DNA from 3 places in the Frondihabitans sp. 762G35 genome. Region 2 is predicted to be linked to each of the others. Evidence: predicted binding sites of a transcription regulator. Region 2 holds the regulator's gene; each other region holds the start of a gene.

The links. Region 2 encodes HrcA, which represses chaperone genes, less so after heat shock. Its sites were predicted from a motif close to TTNGCACTCGNNNNNNNCGAGTGCNAA; they were not measured.
Region 1: a site for HrcA is predicted at 2,588-2,614, ahead of groL (chaperonin GroEL). Genes of this name have one in related genera too.
Region 3: a site for HrcA is predicted at 1,988-2,014, ahead of groES (co-chaperone GroES). Genes of this name have one in related genera too.

What each region holds. Positions count from the first base shown of each region.
Region 1 is NZ_CP014619.1:496,483-500,779, reverse strand. It holds gene groL (chaperonin GroEL) at 909-2,528, opposite strand; gene AS850_RS02460 (cold-shock protein) at 2,758-2,961, opposite strand; gene AS850_RS02455 (LytR C-terminal domain-containing protein) at 3,169-3,795, opposite strand; gene AS850_RS02450 (DUF3263 domain-containing protein) at 3,817-4,089, opposite strand; gene AS850_RS02445 (DUF2332 domain-containing protein) at 4,194-4,297, opposite strand, start outside.
Region 2 is NZ_CP014619.1:1,731,911-1,736,207, forward strand. It holds gene AS850_RS08340 (16S rRNA (uracil(1498)-N(3))-methyltransferase) at 1-195, opposite strand, end outside; gene dnaJ (molecular chaperone DnaJ) at 198-1,301, opposite strand; gene hrcA (heat-inducible transcriptional repressor HrcA) at 1,454-2,476, opposite strand; gene AS850_RS08355 (DUF4870 domain-containing protein) at 2,660-3,100, shown strand; gene hemW (radical SAM family heme chaperone HemW) at 3,122-4,297, opposite strand, start outside.
Region 3 is NZ_CP014619.1:339,100-343,396, reverse strand. It holds gene AS850_RS01740 (ABC transporter substrate-binding protein) at 1-331, opposite strand, end outside; gene rarD (EamA family transporter RarD) at 443-1,435, opposite strand; gene groES (co-chaperone GroES) at 1,581-1,877, opposite strand; gene AS850_RS01725 (class I SAM-dependent methyltransferase) at 2,039-3,232, shown strand; gene AS850_RS01720 (hypothetical protein) at 3,336-3,548, opposite strand; gene AS850_RS16975 (DUF4190 domain-containing protein) at 3,545-4,249, opposite strand.

The DNA of each region.
Region 1 (4,297 bases), 1.2 Mb from region 2:
GGATGCACCGCCCCGACTTCCTGCCGAAGCGACGTTCCCGCCACCGCCCCGCCCCCGCGCCGCGCATCCGTGCGATGCGGGCGACGCGGTCTCACCGCCCGACGCGCCCGCCCGTAAAGCAGGACCTCCGCGCCACAACGCAGGAACGCGGCTCCTGCACAGCACCTAACGAAGGAAGAACCTCCCCCACCGGCACGCACTGCAGGATGCCCCGCCCCGACTTCCTGCCGAAGCAACATCCCGGACGCCAGGGCCACCCCCGTGCCGCACGCGCGCGATGCCGACGACGCGGTGCCGCCGGATAACGCGCCCGCCCGTAAGACAGGGCCCCCGCGACACAACGCAGGAACACAGCTCCTGCACAGCACCTAACGAAGGAAGAACCTCCCCCACCGGCACGCACCGCAGGATGCCCGGCCCAGACTTCCTGCCGAAGCGACGTTCCCGCCACCGCCCCGCCCCCGTGCCGCGCATCCGTGCGATGCGGGCGACGCGGTCTCACCGCCCGACGCGCCCGCCCGTAAAGCAGGACCTCCGCGCCACAACGCAGGAGCGCGGCTCCTGCGAGACGCTCCATGCAGGAAAGACCGCTCTCGCGGGCACGCAACGCAGGATGCCCGGCCCAGACTTCCTGCCGAAGCAACATCGCCACCCCCGTCCCGCACGCACACCCACCGCAGGACGCGGCAACACAACTCAGGAACATAGCTCCTGCGCAGCACGTGATGCAGGAAGAACCTCCGCCACCGGCACGCACCGCAGGATGCCCCGCCCCGACTTCCTGAGTTACGGCGCGCACCCCGTGCCCGCGCCGGCCACCCTGCCCGCCCCACCGCACGCACCCCCAGCGCACACGCGAAAAGCCGGCTCCCCCGAGGGGGAACCGGCCTTCACGCATCAGCTCGGACTTAGAAGTCCATGCCGCCCGACGGGTCGCCGGCCGGAGCCTGGACCTTCTCGGGCTTGTCGGCGACGACGACCTCGGTGGTGAGGAAGAGGCCGGCGATCGACGCGGCGTTCTGCAGAGCGGAGCGCGTCACCTTGGCGGGGTCGATGATGCCGGCGGCCAGCATGTCGACGTACTCGCCGGTGGCGGCGTTGAGGCCCCAGCCGACGGGCAGGTTGCGGACCTTGTCGGCGACGACGCCGGGCTCCATGCCCGCGTTGAAGGCGATCTGCTTGAGCGGCGCGTCGATGGCGACGCGGACGATGTTCGCACCCGTCGCCTCGTCGCCCTCGAGCTCGAGCGTGGCGAGAGCGGTCTTGCCGGCCTGGATCAGGGCGACGCCACCACCGGCGACGATGCCCTCTTCGACGGCGGCCTTCGCGTTGCGAACGGCGTCCTCGATGCGGTGCTTGCGCTCCTTCAGCTCGACCTCGGTCGCAGCGCCGGCCTTGATGACGGCGACGCCACCGGCCAGCTTCGCGAGGCGCTCCTGGAGCTTCTCGCGGTCGTAGTCGGAGTCGGTGTTCTCGATCTCGGAGCGGATCTGACGGACGCGGCCGGCGATCTGCTCCTCGTCGCCAGCACCCTCGACGATGGTCGTCTCGTCCTTGGTGATGATGACCTTGCGGGCACGGCCCAGGAGGTCGAGGGTGGCGTTCTCGAGCTTGAGACCGACCTCCTCGGCGATGACCTGACCACCGGTGAGGATGGCGATGTCCTGGAGCTGAGCCTTGCGACGGTCACCGAAGCCGGGGGCCTTGACGGCGACCGACTTGAAGATGCCGCGGATCTTGTTGACGACGAGGGTCGCGAGAGCCTCTCCGTCGACGTCCTCGGCGATGATGAGGAGCTGCTTGCCCGACTGGATGACCTTGTCGACGATCGGCAGGAGATCCTTGATGTTCGAGATCTTCGAGTTGACGATCAGGATGTAGGCGTCTTCGAAGACGGCTTCCTGCCGCTCGGGGTCGGTCACGAAGTACTGCGACAGGTAGCCCTTGTCGAAGCGCATGCCCTCGGTGAGCTCGAGCTCGGTGCCGAAGGTGTTCGACTCCTCGACGGTGACGACACCCTCCTTGCCGACCTTGTCGATGGCCTCGGCGATGAGCGCGCCGATGGTGGGGTCGGCGGCGGAGATCGACGCGGTGGCGGCGATCTCGTCCTTCGTCTCGATCTCCTTGGCGTTCTCGAGCAGCTGCGCGGAGACGGCCGCGACGGCCTTCTCGATGCCGCGCTTCAGGCTGATCGGGTCGGCGCCGGCGGCGACGTTGCGGAGACCCTCGCGGACGAGAGCCTGGGCGAGGACGGTGGCCGTCGTCGTGCCGTCACCGGCGACGTCGTCGGTCTTCTTCGCGACCTCTTTGACCAGCTCGGCGCCGATCTTCTCGTAGGGGTCGTCGAGCTCGATCTCCTTGGCGATGGAGACACCGTCGTTGGTGATCGTGGGGGCGCCCCACTTCTTCTCCAGAACGACGTTGCGGCCGCGCGGGCCGAGTGTGACCTTCACAGCGTCGGCGAGAATGTTCAGGCCGCGCTCGAGGCCGCGGCGGGCCTCTTCGTCAAAAGCAATGATCTTAGCCATGTGGTTTTTCGTCCCTCCCGGACGTCGGACGTCGTGGAGCAAAGGCTCCGGCAGTAGCTTTGGCACTCACTCGTAGAGAGTGCCAATTGATTCTGGCACTCTGCCGAGGCGAGTGCAAGTGACGACGGGCGCACTCGCGGCACCCGCGCCGGACGCGGAGCGAACACGCACCGGGCATGAAGGAACGCCGCCCGGCTCGGCCGGACGGCGTTCCCACGAGCGTGATCGGCTAAGCGAGACGGACGCCCTCCGCCTGCGGCCCCTTGTTGCCGGTCCCGACCTCGAACACGACGGCCTGACCCTCCTCGAGGACCTTGTACCCGCTCATGTCGATCGCCGAGTAGTGGACGAAGACATCCTGCCCGCCCCCCTCGACGGTGATGAAACCGTAGCCTTTTTCAGCGTTGAACCACTTCACGGTTCCGTTGGCCATTGCGTACTCCCTGCTGTGTTCCGTGCGGCGCCAGCCCTGGTGCTGAGGCGACTGGTTCCAGATAGTAATGACACGGAGGGGCGAAAACTGTACCCCGTCACGAAAAAACCGGGCCCGCAGGATGCCCGGGGCCAGGTTTTAACACGGCCGTAACCTGGCGCGCCCCTGACCGTCACGTGCGGCCCGACACCCGGCCGGCTGAGCCTCTTACTTCAGCGTGTAGTCGGGCCCCAGCACGACGGCGACCGCCGCGTTCGGGAACGCCGTGCTCGGCTGGACGCTGGCGATCCCGAGCTTCTGCGCGATGCCGAGCGCGATCGACTGGTTCGCGGGCGCCGTGGTCGAGTAGTAGACGACCGACGACGGAGCCGTCGAGGTGGTGTTGCCCTGGCTGGCGACGACCCAGCCGCCGTTCCGCAGCGTCGTCGCGGCGTTGGCGGCGAGGCCCCTGGTCGTCGTGCCGTTGAGGACGGTGATCTTCGTCACGGTCGAGTCGATCTGGGTCGGGTCGGTCAGCGGGGTGACCGAGGGCGTCGGCGCCGAGGAGGCGGCGGGCGACGACGCGGAGGGGGAGGACGACGAGGGCGTGGACGCCGAGGCCGACGGCTTCGGCGAGGTGACGCCGGTCGTGGTGCCGCCGCCAGCGGTGAACTGCGTGCCGTTGTTCAGCACGTTGAGGGCGAGCACTCCCGCACCCACGAGCAGGCCCGTGGCGAGAGCGGCCCAGGCGAAGACGATGAGGCCGTGGTGCGAGCGCCTCCCGGACCGGTGCGCACCGACGCGCTGCAGGGAGTCGGGGACCCCGTCGAAACGATCGGGCGGGAACTTGGCCATGGGTGTGCGGTCTTCCGTGGGTCAGCGGGTCGAGTGCCCGAAGGTACGGGCCCGTCGGGCGTCCGCCCGGGTCTCGCGGAGACGGAGGAGTCGTCCGACGAGCATCGGGGCGTACGCCAGTGCATCGGGTTTTTCTATGAGGGAACCGAGGAGTTGCTGGTATCGAGGCGGCGTGAGGCCCAGCTCGCTCCGGATGGCGACGGCCTTCCGGGCGGGAAGGGCCGGGGCATCCTGCTCGAAATCGAGGATGCGGCGCTCACGCTCGGTGAGTCCACCCGCCTGCTCGTCTCGCATCGATCGCCCTTCGGTCCCGCACATCCTAGGGCGGCGAGGCCGCTCGCCGACGGAGGACGGGCGCACGTCGCGCGACTTGCCGCCCGGTCGGGGTCGGTGGCCGCTCAGAGGGCGCGGAGCCGCGTCCCGTGCGCGTCGCCGACGGCGATCGCGCGCCCGTCGAGAGCGAGGGTCGCGAACCAGCCGTCGGCGATCGCAGGATCCGGGA
Region 2 (4,297 bases):
CAGCACGAGCCGCTCCCCCGACGCCTCCCGCACCTCCCCCTCGACCACGAGGCCCCGGCCGTTCCCGACCCGGAGCACCTCGCCCGGGCGGACGCGGCTCACCGTGACGGCGTGCCGCGCCTCCTGCCCGGTCACGACGACGTCGGAGCCGACGGCCGTCGTCTCCAGGTCGTCGACGAGATAGAAGTGGGCCACGATCAGAAGTTGAGGAACCGGTCGCGGAGCTTGCCGAACAGCCCCTGCTGGAACTGCGAGAGCTGCGGCTTGTCGTGCTTGCGACCCGAGGCGAACTTCTCCATCAGCTCCCGCTCCCGGTGATTGAGCTTGGTGGGGGTGACTACCTGCACACCGATCTTGAGGTCGCCGCGACCCGTTCCGCGGAGCTTCGTGATGCCCCGCTCGCGGATCGTGATGACGTCGGCGCTCTGCGTGCCGGGCTTCACCTCGACCTGGACGTCACCGTCGAGGGTCTTGATCGTCGTCAACGTCCCGAGGACGGCGTCGGCCATCTGCACCTCCAGCGTCGCGAGGAGGTCGTCGCCGTTGCGGCTGTAGACGTCGTGGTGCTTCACCTTGACCTCGAGGTAGAGGTCGCCGTTCGGGCCGCCGGCCGGGCCGACTTCGCCCTGGCCCGGCATCTGCAGCCGGATCCCGGTGTCGACACCGGCCGGGATGTCGACCGGGATCGTTCGACGGGCGCGGACGCGGCCCTGGCCCTGGCAGGTCGGGCAGGGGTTGGGGATGACGGTGCCGTAGCCGCGGCACGTGCCGCAGGGGCTCGAGGTGACCACGTTGCCGAGGAGCGACCGCACGGTGCGCTGGATCTGGCCCGAGCCACCGCAGATGTCGCACGTCTGCGGGCTGGTACCCGGCGCACAGCAGGACCCCTCGCAGGTGGAGCACAGAACGGCCGTGTCGACCTCGATGTCGCGCTGGACGCCGAACACGACGTCCTCCAGCTCGACCTCCAGGCGGAGCAGGGCGTCCTGACCGCGCTCGCGCCGGGAACGCGGGCCCTGGCGCTGCTGCGAGCCGCCGCCGAAGAACGCGTCGAAGATGTCGCCGAAGCCGCCGGCTCCGCCGCCCGGGAAGCCCGCCTGCGGACCGGCGTCGTAGCGCTGGCGCTGCTGGGGATCGCTGAGGACGTCGTAGGCGTGCGTGACGTCCTTGAACCGCTCGGAGGCGTCCGAGCTGGGGTTGACGTCGGGGTGCAGCTCGCGCGCGAGCTTGCGGTACGCCTTCTTGATCTCCTCCGGGGTCGCGTTGCGGTCGACTCCGAGAACGTCGTAGTGATCTGCCACTGGTCTCCGTCTTGCTTCTTGTCGTGTCGGGCGGTGTCGTGTCTGGGGGTGTGGTGTGTTGGGCTGTCGTGCGTGTCGTGTCTGCGGGTGTCGAGGGCGCGGTCGCGGCGCATGTCGTGCGGACGGCCGCGCGGCGCCGACCCGTCGGGCGTCTAGCGGTCGCCGAGGAGGCCGCTGAGGTATCGGGCGACCGCGCGGACCGCGGCCATGTTGCTGGAGTAGTCCATCCGCGTCGGGCCGAGGACGCCGAGTCGGGCGATCTCGCCCCCGTTCGCGGTGTAGCCGGACGCCACCACCGAGGTCTGCGAGAGGCCGAACGACTCGTTCTCCCGGCCGATGGACGCCACGACATCGACCTCGCCCGCGCGCATCTCGCCGAACAGGCGGAGCAGAGTCACCTGCTCCTCGATGGCCTCCAGGACGGGGAAGAGCGAGCCCGAGAAGTCGTCCTCGGTGAGCACGAGGTTCGCGGCCCCGGCCATGACGAGGCGTTCCTGTCGACCGGCGGCGACCTGCTCCTGCAGTCCCGCGGTGACGGCACGGACGAAGTCGTGCCGCTCCGGACGGAACATCCCCGGCAGGTCTCCCAACCGCTGCGCCGCCTCGCCGAGCAGCGCTCCGCCGACCAGCGCGTTGACCTTGGCCCGCAGCTCGCCGAGGAACGCCTCGTCGACGTCGGCCGGAGCCTCGACCACGCGCTGCTCGACCTGACCGGAGTCGGTGATCAGGACGGTCATCACCCTCGTCCCGCTCAGGCGCACGAGCTCGACGTGTCGGACGGAGGCGTGCGAGAAGGTCGGGTACTGGACGAGGGCGACCTGGTTGGTGAGCTGCGACAGGAGCCGGACGGTCCGCGAGAGGACCTCGTCGAGGTCGGACGAGTTGCCGAGGAAGGTCTCGATGGCCGTGCGCTGCGCCGCAGTGAGAGGGCGGAGGTCGGCGAGGTGGTTCACGAACAGGCGGTAGCCCTTGTCGGTCGGCACGCGACCCGACGACGTGTGCGGGGCGGCGATCAGCTCCTCCTCCTCGAGGAGGGCCATGTCGTTGCGGATCGTGGCCGCGGAGACCCCGAACTGGTGCCGGTCGACGATCGACTTCGAGCCCACGGGCTCGCGCGACTCGACGTAGTCGTGCACGATGACACGCAGGACTTCGAGACCTCGTTCGCTGACCACGCGCACCTCCCTGACCTCGACGCTGGCACTCCATCGATAAGACTGCCAATCGTACTCCACTCGGGACGAATCACTCTGGCGCGGAGCCCTCACGACCGATATGCTCGGCGCCGATTCGCCACCTCGATCGGCACACCCGCCGGTCGGGCAGGCGGCACGACCGGGACGATTGGTGGCACTCGAATGACCGATACACCTCCCCCTCCCCCGCAGGGTGATCCCCTCGGGTCGGAACGACAGCCGAACGGCCCGGGAGCCCCGGGAGAGCCCTACGGCGGCGGCTACCAGGCGCCTCCGCTCCGCCCGGAGGACGAGAAGCTCTGGTCCACCCTGATCCACATCGGTGGGATCTTCTTCAGCTTCGTGCCGGCGATCATCGGCTACTTCGTGCTGCGCGATCGGGGCCCCTTCATCAAGGAGCACACGCGGGTCGCGCTGAACTTCCAGCTGACGATGCTGATCGGCTACGTGGTCGGGACGATCCTGTCGGTGGTCGGTATCGGATTGCTCATCGACCTCGCCGTCTGGGTGGTGACGATCGTCTTCTCGATCATGGCGGCGATCGCCGCGAACCAGGGCCGCTACTCCAAGTACCCGCTGTCGATCGAGTTCTTCAAGAGCTAGCCGCGACGTCGAAGCGGTCGCTCAGTCGCCGAGGAGGCGACGCACGACCGCGTCGGCGAGGAGCCGCCCGCGGAGCGTGAGCCGGATCGTCCCGGCGATCGCCTCGCGGCCCTCCACGAGACCGTCGGCGATGAGGCCGGCGACGCTCGATCGCCCCGCGTCGTCGAGTTCGTCGACGCGCAGTTCGTCGCGCACGCGGACGGCAAGCAGGATGCGCTCCGTCGCCCGGGTCTCGTCGTCGAGCGTCTCGCGGCCCGCCGCGGGCGAGACCCCGGCCAGGATCCGCTCCGCGTACGCCGCGGGGTGCTTCACGTTCCACCAGCGCACTCCGCCGACGTGGCTGTGAGCACCGGGACCGACGCCCCACCAGTCGTGCCCCTGCCAGTACGCCAGATTGTGCCGCGAGGCGTGCGCGTCGCCACGGGCCCAGTTGCTCACCTCGTACCAGGAGTACCCGGCCTCCGCCAGGAGAGCGTCGGCGAGCTCGTACATGTCGGCCGCCGTGTCGTCGTCGGGCCGCGCCACCTCACCCCGCCGGATCTGCCGGGCGAGCTTCGTGCCCTCCTCGACGATGAGCGAGTAGGCCGACAGGTGATCCGGCCCCTCCGCGAGAGCCGCTTCGAGCGACGCGCGCCAGTCGTCGAGGGATTCGCCGGGTGTGCCGTAGATCAGGTCGAGGCTGACGTCGAGCCCGGCCTCGCGGGCCCACCGGACGACGAGCGGAACACGGGCCGGGTCGTGCGTGCGTTCGAGGGTGGCGAGCACGTGCGGCACGGCCGACTGCATGCCGAAGCTGACGCGGGTGAATCCCGCCTCGCGGAGCTCGTCGAGGTAGGCGCGGTCGACGGAGTCGGGGTTCGCCTCGGTCGTCACCTCGGCGGTGTTCGACAGGCCCCACGCGTCGCGGACGGAAGTGAGCATCGCGGCGAGATCGGACGCCGGAAGGAGGGTCGGTGTTCCGCCTCCGAAGAAGACGGTGGAGACGGGACGCTCGGGGAGGCCGGCCCGCTCGAGGACGGCTCGGGCGGAGGCCACCTCGGCGACCGCCTGCGATGCGTAGTCGCTGCGTCGCACCCCGCGGAGCTCGTCGCCGGTGTACGTGTTGAAGTCGCAGTAGCCGCAGCGCACACGGCAGAACGGAACGTGCAGATAGACGCCGAAGTGGCGGTTCTCGGCGCCGTCGCGGACGCTCTCGGG
Region 3 (4,297 bases), 1.4 Mb from region 2:
CGGAGTCGGTCGCGGAGGCGATCGAAACGGGCTTGCCGATGACACCGCCGGCGGCGTTGATGTCGTCGAGGGCGAGACCCGCACCCGCGACGGCGGGCGGGCCGAGGTAGGCCAGCGACCCGGTGAGCGGCAGCAGGGTGCCGATCTTCATGGCCTCGGTGGACGGTGTCGACGGGGCCTTGCAGCTGGCTGCAGGGTCGGTCTTCTTCGACGCGCTGGGCGACGCCGAACCCGAGGGAGAGGTGGAGCCACCCGCGGAACACGCGGCCAGGAGCACTGTTGCTGCTCCGGCGACCGCGAGGACCTTGAGGGCGGTGATGGATCTGATCATCCGTGGAACCCTTTCGTGACGGCGGTGATGCGGCGACACGATGGCGTGCCGTCCTACCGTTGAATGGGTCTGAACCTATTGGTCGAATGTTTCACCCGTGTGTTGCGGGCATCAAGATGGGGTTTCGTTAGCAATTCGTGATGTATCCGCCGAGTCGCGCGGGCGCCCCTTCCGGGCCGGACGGGGTGGGCGTGAGGCCCGGAGGGCGTCGGCGCTGAGGATCGCGAGTGCCACCCAGATCAGCCCGAAGCCGATCCACCGTCCGGTGGACATGGGCTCGTGGAGCACCGCGACACCCACGACGAGCTGCAGGATCGGGGCGAGGTACTGCGTGAGACCGAGCGTCGAGAGCCGCAGGCGACGAGCGGCGCCGGCGAAGAGCAGGAGCGGCACGGCGGTGATGACGCCCGTGCCGATCACCGCGAGAGCCTGGCCCGTCCCCGCCGTGCCGAAGACGAGCCCGGACGTCGCGCCCGTGACGACGAGGGCGATCACGGCGACCGGCGAGAGCAGCAGGGTCTCGAGGGTGAGCCCGTCGACGGCGCCCAGTCGACCCCCGACGCGCTTCTTGATCAGGCCGTAGAACCCGAAGGAGAAGGCCAGCAGGAGCGAGATCCACGGGAACTGCCCGTAGCCCAGGGCGATCACGACGATGGCCACGACGCTGAGGCCGACGGCGATCCACTGCGCGACCCGGAGCCGCTCCCGCAGGACGAGCACGCCGAGCAGCACCGTGACGACGGGGTTGATGAAGTACCCGAGCGAGGCCTCGACGACGTGCCCCGACAGCGTCGCGAAGATGAAGGTGGTCCAGTTGACGACGATGAACGCGCCGGCGAGGCCCATCGTGCCGACGAGACGACGGTCGCGCAGGAGCGTTGCGAACCGGCGGAAGCCGCGCGTCACGGCGAGGAGGATCCCGCAGAAGATCAGCGACCAGAGGATCCGCCAGGCGACGACCTCCACCGCTCCGGAGGGCGCGAGGAGCAGGAAGTAGACGGGGAGGACGCCCCAGAGCGCGTAGGCGCCGAGTGCGGAGAGGACGCCGGTGCGGGCCGAGGTGTCGGGTGTCGGGCTGTCGGTCGTCGGGGTGGGCTGCGTCACCTCGAAAGCCTAGCCGCGCAGGATGCCCGGGGCCGGTGCCGCGACCGCCACCGACCCGCAGCCTCCTGCCACGACGCACGAAGGCCCCCTCCCTGACGGGAGGGGGCCTTCGTGGACCTGCGGTCGTGACCGACCAGCCCGGGGACTAGTGGACGATGACGGCGAGGACGTCGCGGGCCGAGAGGACCAGGAGGTCTTCGCCCGAGTACTTCACCTCGGTCCCGCCGTACTTCGAGTAGATGACCTTGTCTCCGACGGCGACGTCGAGGGGAACGCGGTTGCCGTTGTCGTCGATGCGCCCCGGCCCGACGGCCACGACTTCGCCCTCCTGGGGCTTCTCCTTGGCGGTGTCAGGGATGACGAGGCCCGAGGCAGTGGTCTGCTCGGCCTCGACCTGACGGATGACGATGCGATCTTCGAGCGGCTTGATGTTGACCGACACGGTTGACCTCTTCTTTCTCACAAGCTGCGACTGTGCTTCTGGTCGATTTCAGACGAAACATCTGGTTGGCACTACACGCGTGCGAGTGCCAGATCAACTCTAGGGCGTGGTTGGCACTCGGTCAATCCGAGTGCCAATCCCCGGGGTGCGACGATGGACCCATGGAATCCGCCGAGCTCCGCCGACTGCTCACCACCGAGGGGCTGTCGCTGCTGGACTCCCTGCCGCCCTTCGACGCGAAGGAGGACGTGGTGGGGCAGGTGTCGCGGCTCCGGCGGGCCGGCCATTCGCCCGAACTCGTCTCCGCCGTCCTCGGCCAGGCGCGCCTCCGGTCGAAGGGGCGAGCCAAGTTCGGCGATTTCGCCGCCCGGATGCTCTTCACGGAGGCGGGCCTCGAGCAGGCGACGCGCCTCGCGGTCGCCTCGACGCACGCGGGGCGCTTCCGTCGCGCCGGCCTCTCCCGGGTGGCCGACCTCGGCTGCGGCATCGGCGGCGACGCCCTCGCGTTCGCGGCCCTCGAACTCGGAGTCGTCGCCGTCGACCGCGACGAGGTGACCGCGGCCATCGCGACCTACAACCTCGCCCCGTGGGAGAGCGCCGAGGTGCGCCTCGGCACGGCGGAGGAGGCCGACCTCGACGGCGTGGACGGTGTCTTCCTCGACCCGGCGCGCCGCACCTCCGGACACTCCTCCACGTCGCGGTTGAGCGACCCGGCGGACTGGTCCCCCGGGCTCGACACCGCCTTCGCCTTCGCCGAGCGGCTCCCGACCGGCGTGAAGCTCGGACCGGGGATCGATCGCGAGCTCCTGCCGGACGACGCGGAGTGCCAGTGGATCTCCGTCGACCGATCGGTCGTGGAGGTCGGCGTCTGGTTCGGCGCTCTCGCCCGCCCCGGCATCCGGCGGGCCGCCCTCGTGCTCGGTGCCTCCGGCCCGGCGGAGCTGTCGGCGGCGGGCGACTCCGAGGACGTCGAGGTCGGCCCGCTCGGCGAGTACCTCTACGAACCCGACGGCGCGGTCATCCGGGCCCGGCTCATCGGCGACCTGGGACGTCAGCTGGAGGCGCGGACCATCAGCCGCGACATCGCCTACCTGAGCTCCGACATCGCCGCCGAGACGCCGTTCGCTCAGTGCTTCCGGGTCGTCGAGACGTTCCCGCTCGACGAGCGGAAGCTCCGGCAGGAGTTGAAGCGGCGCGGCATCGGACGCGTCGAGATCAAGAAGCGGGGCGTGGACGTCGATCCCGCGGCGTTCCGGAAGAAGCTGCAGCTGCAGGGCTCGAACGAGGCGACGCTGATCCTGACCCGCGTGGCCGGTCGTCACACGGCGATCCTGGCCGAGCGCGTGGCGTTCTAGCGGCTCCGGGCCGAGCGGCACCCCCTTCCGCCGCGGTGCACCCTCTCGATGCGGGGTGCGCTGTCCCGCGCGGGGGTGCGGCTCAGCCGGGAGGGGGTGCGGCTCAGTGCAGGGCGACGAGGCCGAGGAGCACGATCGTCCCGACGACCACCAGGCCCGTGACGGCGACGGCCCCGAGCCAGACGGCCGCGATGACGAGGCCGGCCACGCGGCTCCTGCGACCCTCGGGCCCCGGTCGCGACCGGCCGAGCCCGTAGAACAGCGCCGCGAGCACCAGCGGGCTGCGGAGGAACGGGACACGGCCGCGAGGGATCACGGGTTGTAGGTGCCCGTGCCCGAGTCGGAGAAGTCGCCGGAGTTGAAGGCGTTCGCGAAGATCACGGCGTAGAAGGCGATAAAGCCGATCGTGAAGGCGACGCCGACGAAGCCGGTGATGATGCCGGCGAGCGCCATACCGGAGCCCTGCTGCTGGTAGCGCTTGATCCGGCTGCGGGCGATGAAGCCCGTGACGACGGCGGCGATCGGCAGGAGACCGAAGGTGACGGCGAAGCCGAAGGCGACGCCGACGATCCCGAGGATCATCGACACGATGGCCAGCGCGCTGCGGCTGCCGGGGTAGGGGCCGGCTCCCTGCTGCGCGTGGGGGTTCTGGCCGTACGGCTGCTGCGCGTAGGGATTCTGGCCGTACTGCTGCTGCGCGTACGGGTTCTGGCCGTAGGGCTGCTGGCCGGAGGCGTTCTGGCCGTACGTCTGCTGCGCGTAAGGCTGCTGCCCGGAGGCGTTCTGGCCGTACGTCTGCGGCGCGGGCGACTGCTGGCCGCCCGGGTGCTGCTCGCCGTACCGCGGCTGCTCCTGCTGGCCGTAGGCCGGCGGCTGGCCGTAGGCGGGCGGCTGCTCGGCGGGAGCATCCTGCCCCGCGTTGTGCGGTGCTGCGCCGGGGGCGCCGTCGTTCGGCTGCGTCCACGCGTCGTTCGACGGGGGCGTCGCCGACGGGTCGTGGGGCGTCTGGTCGGACATGTGTCGCACTCCGCTTCTGTGTCTGGGGTCGGGCCTGGTGGGGACCCG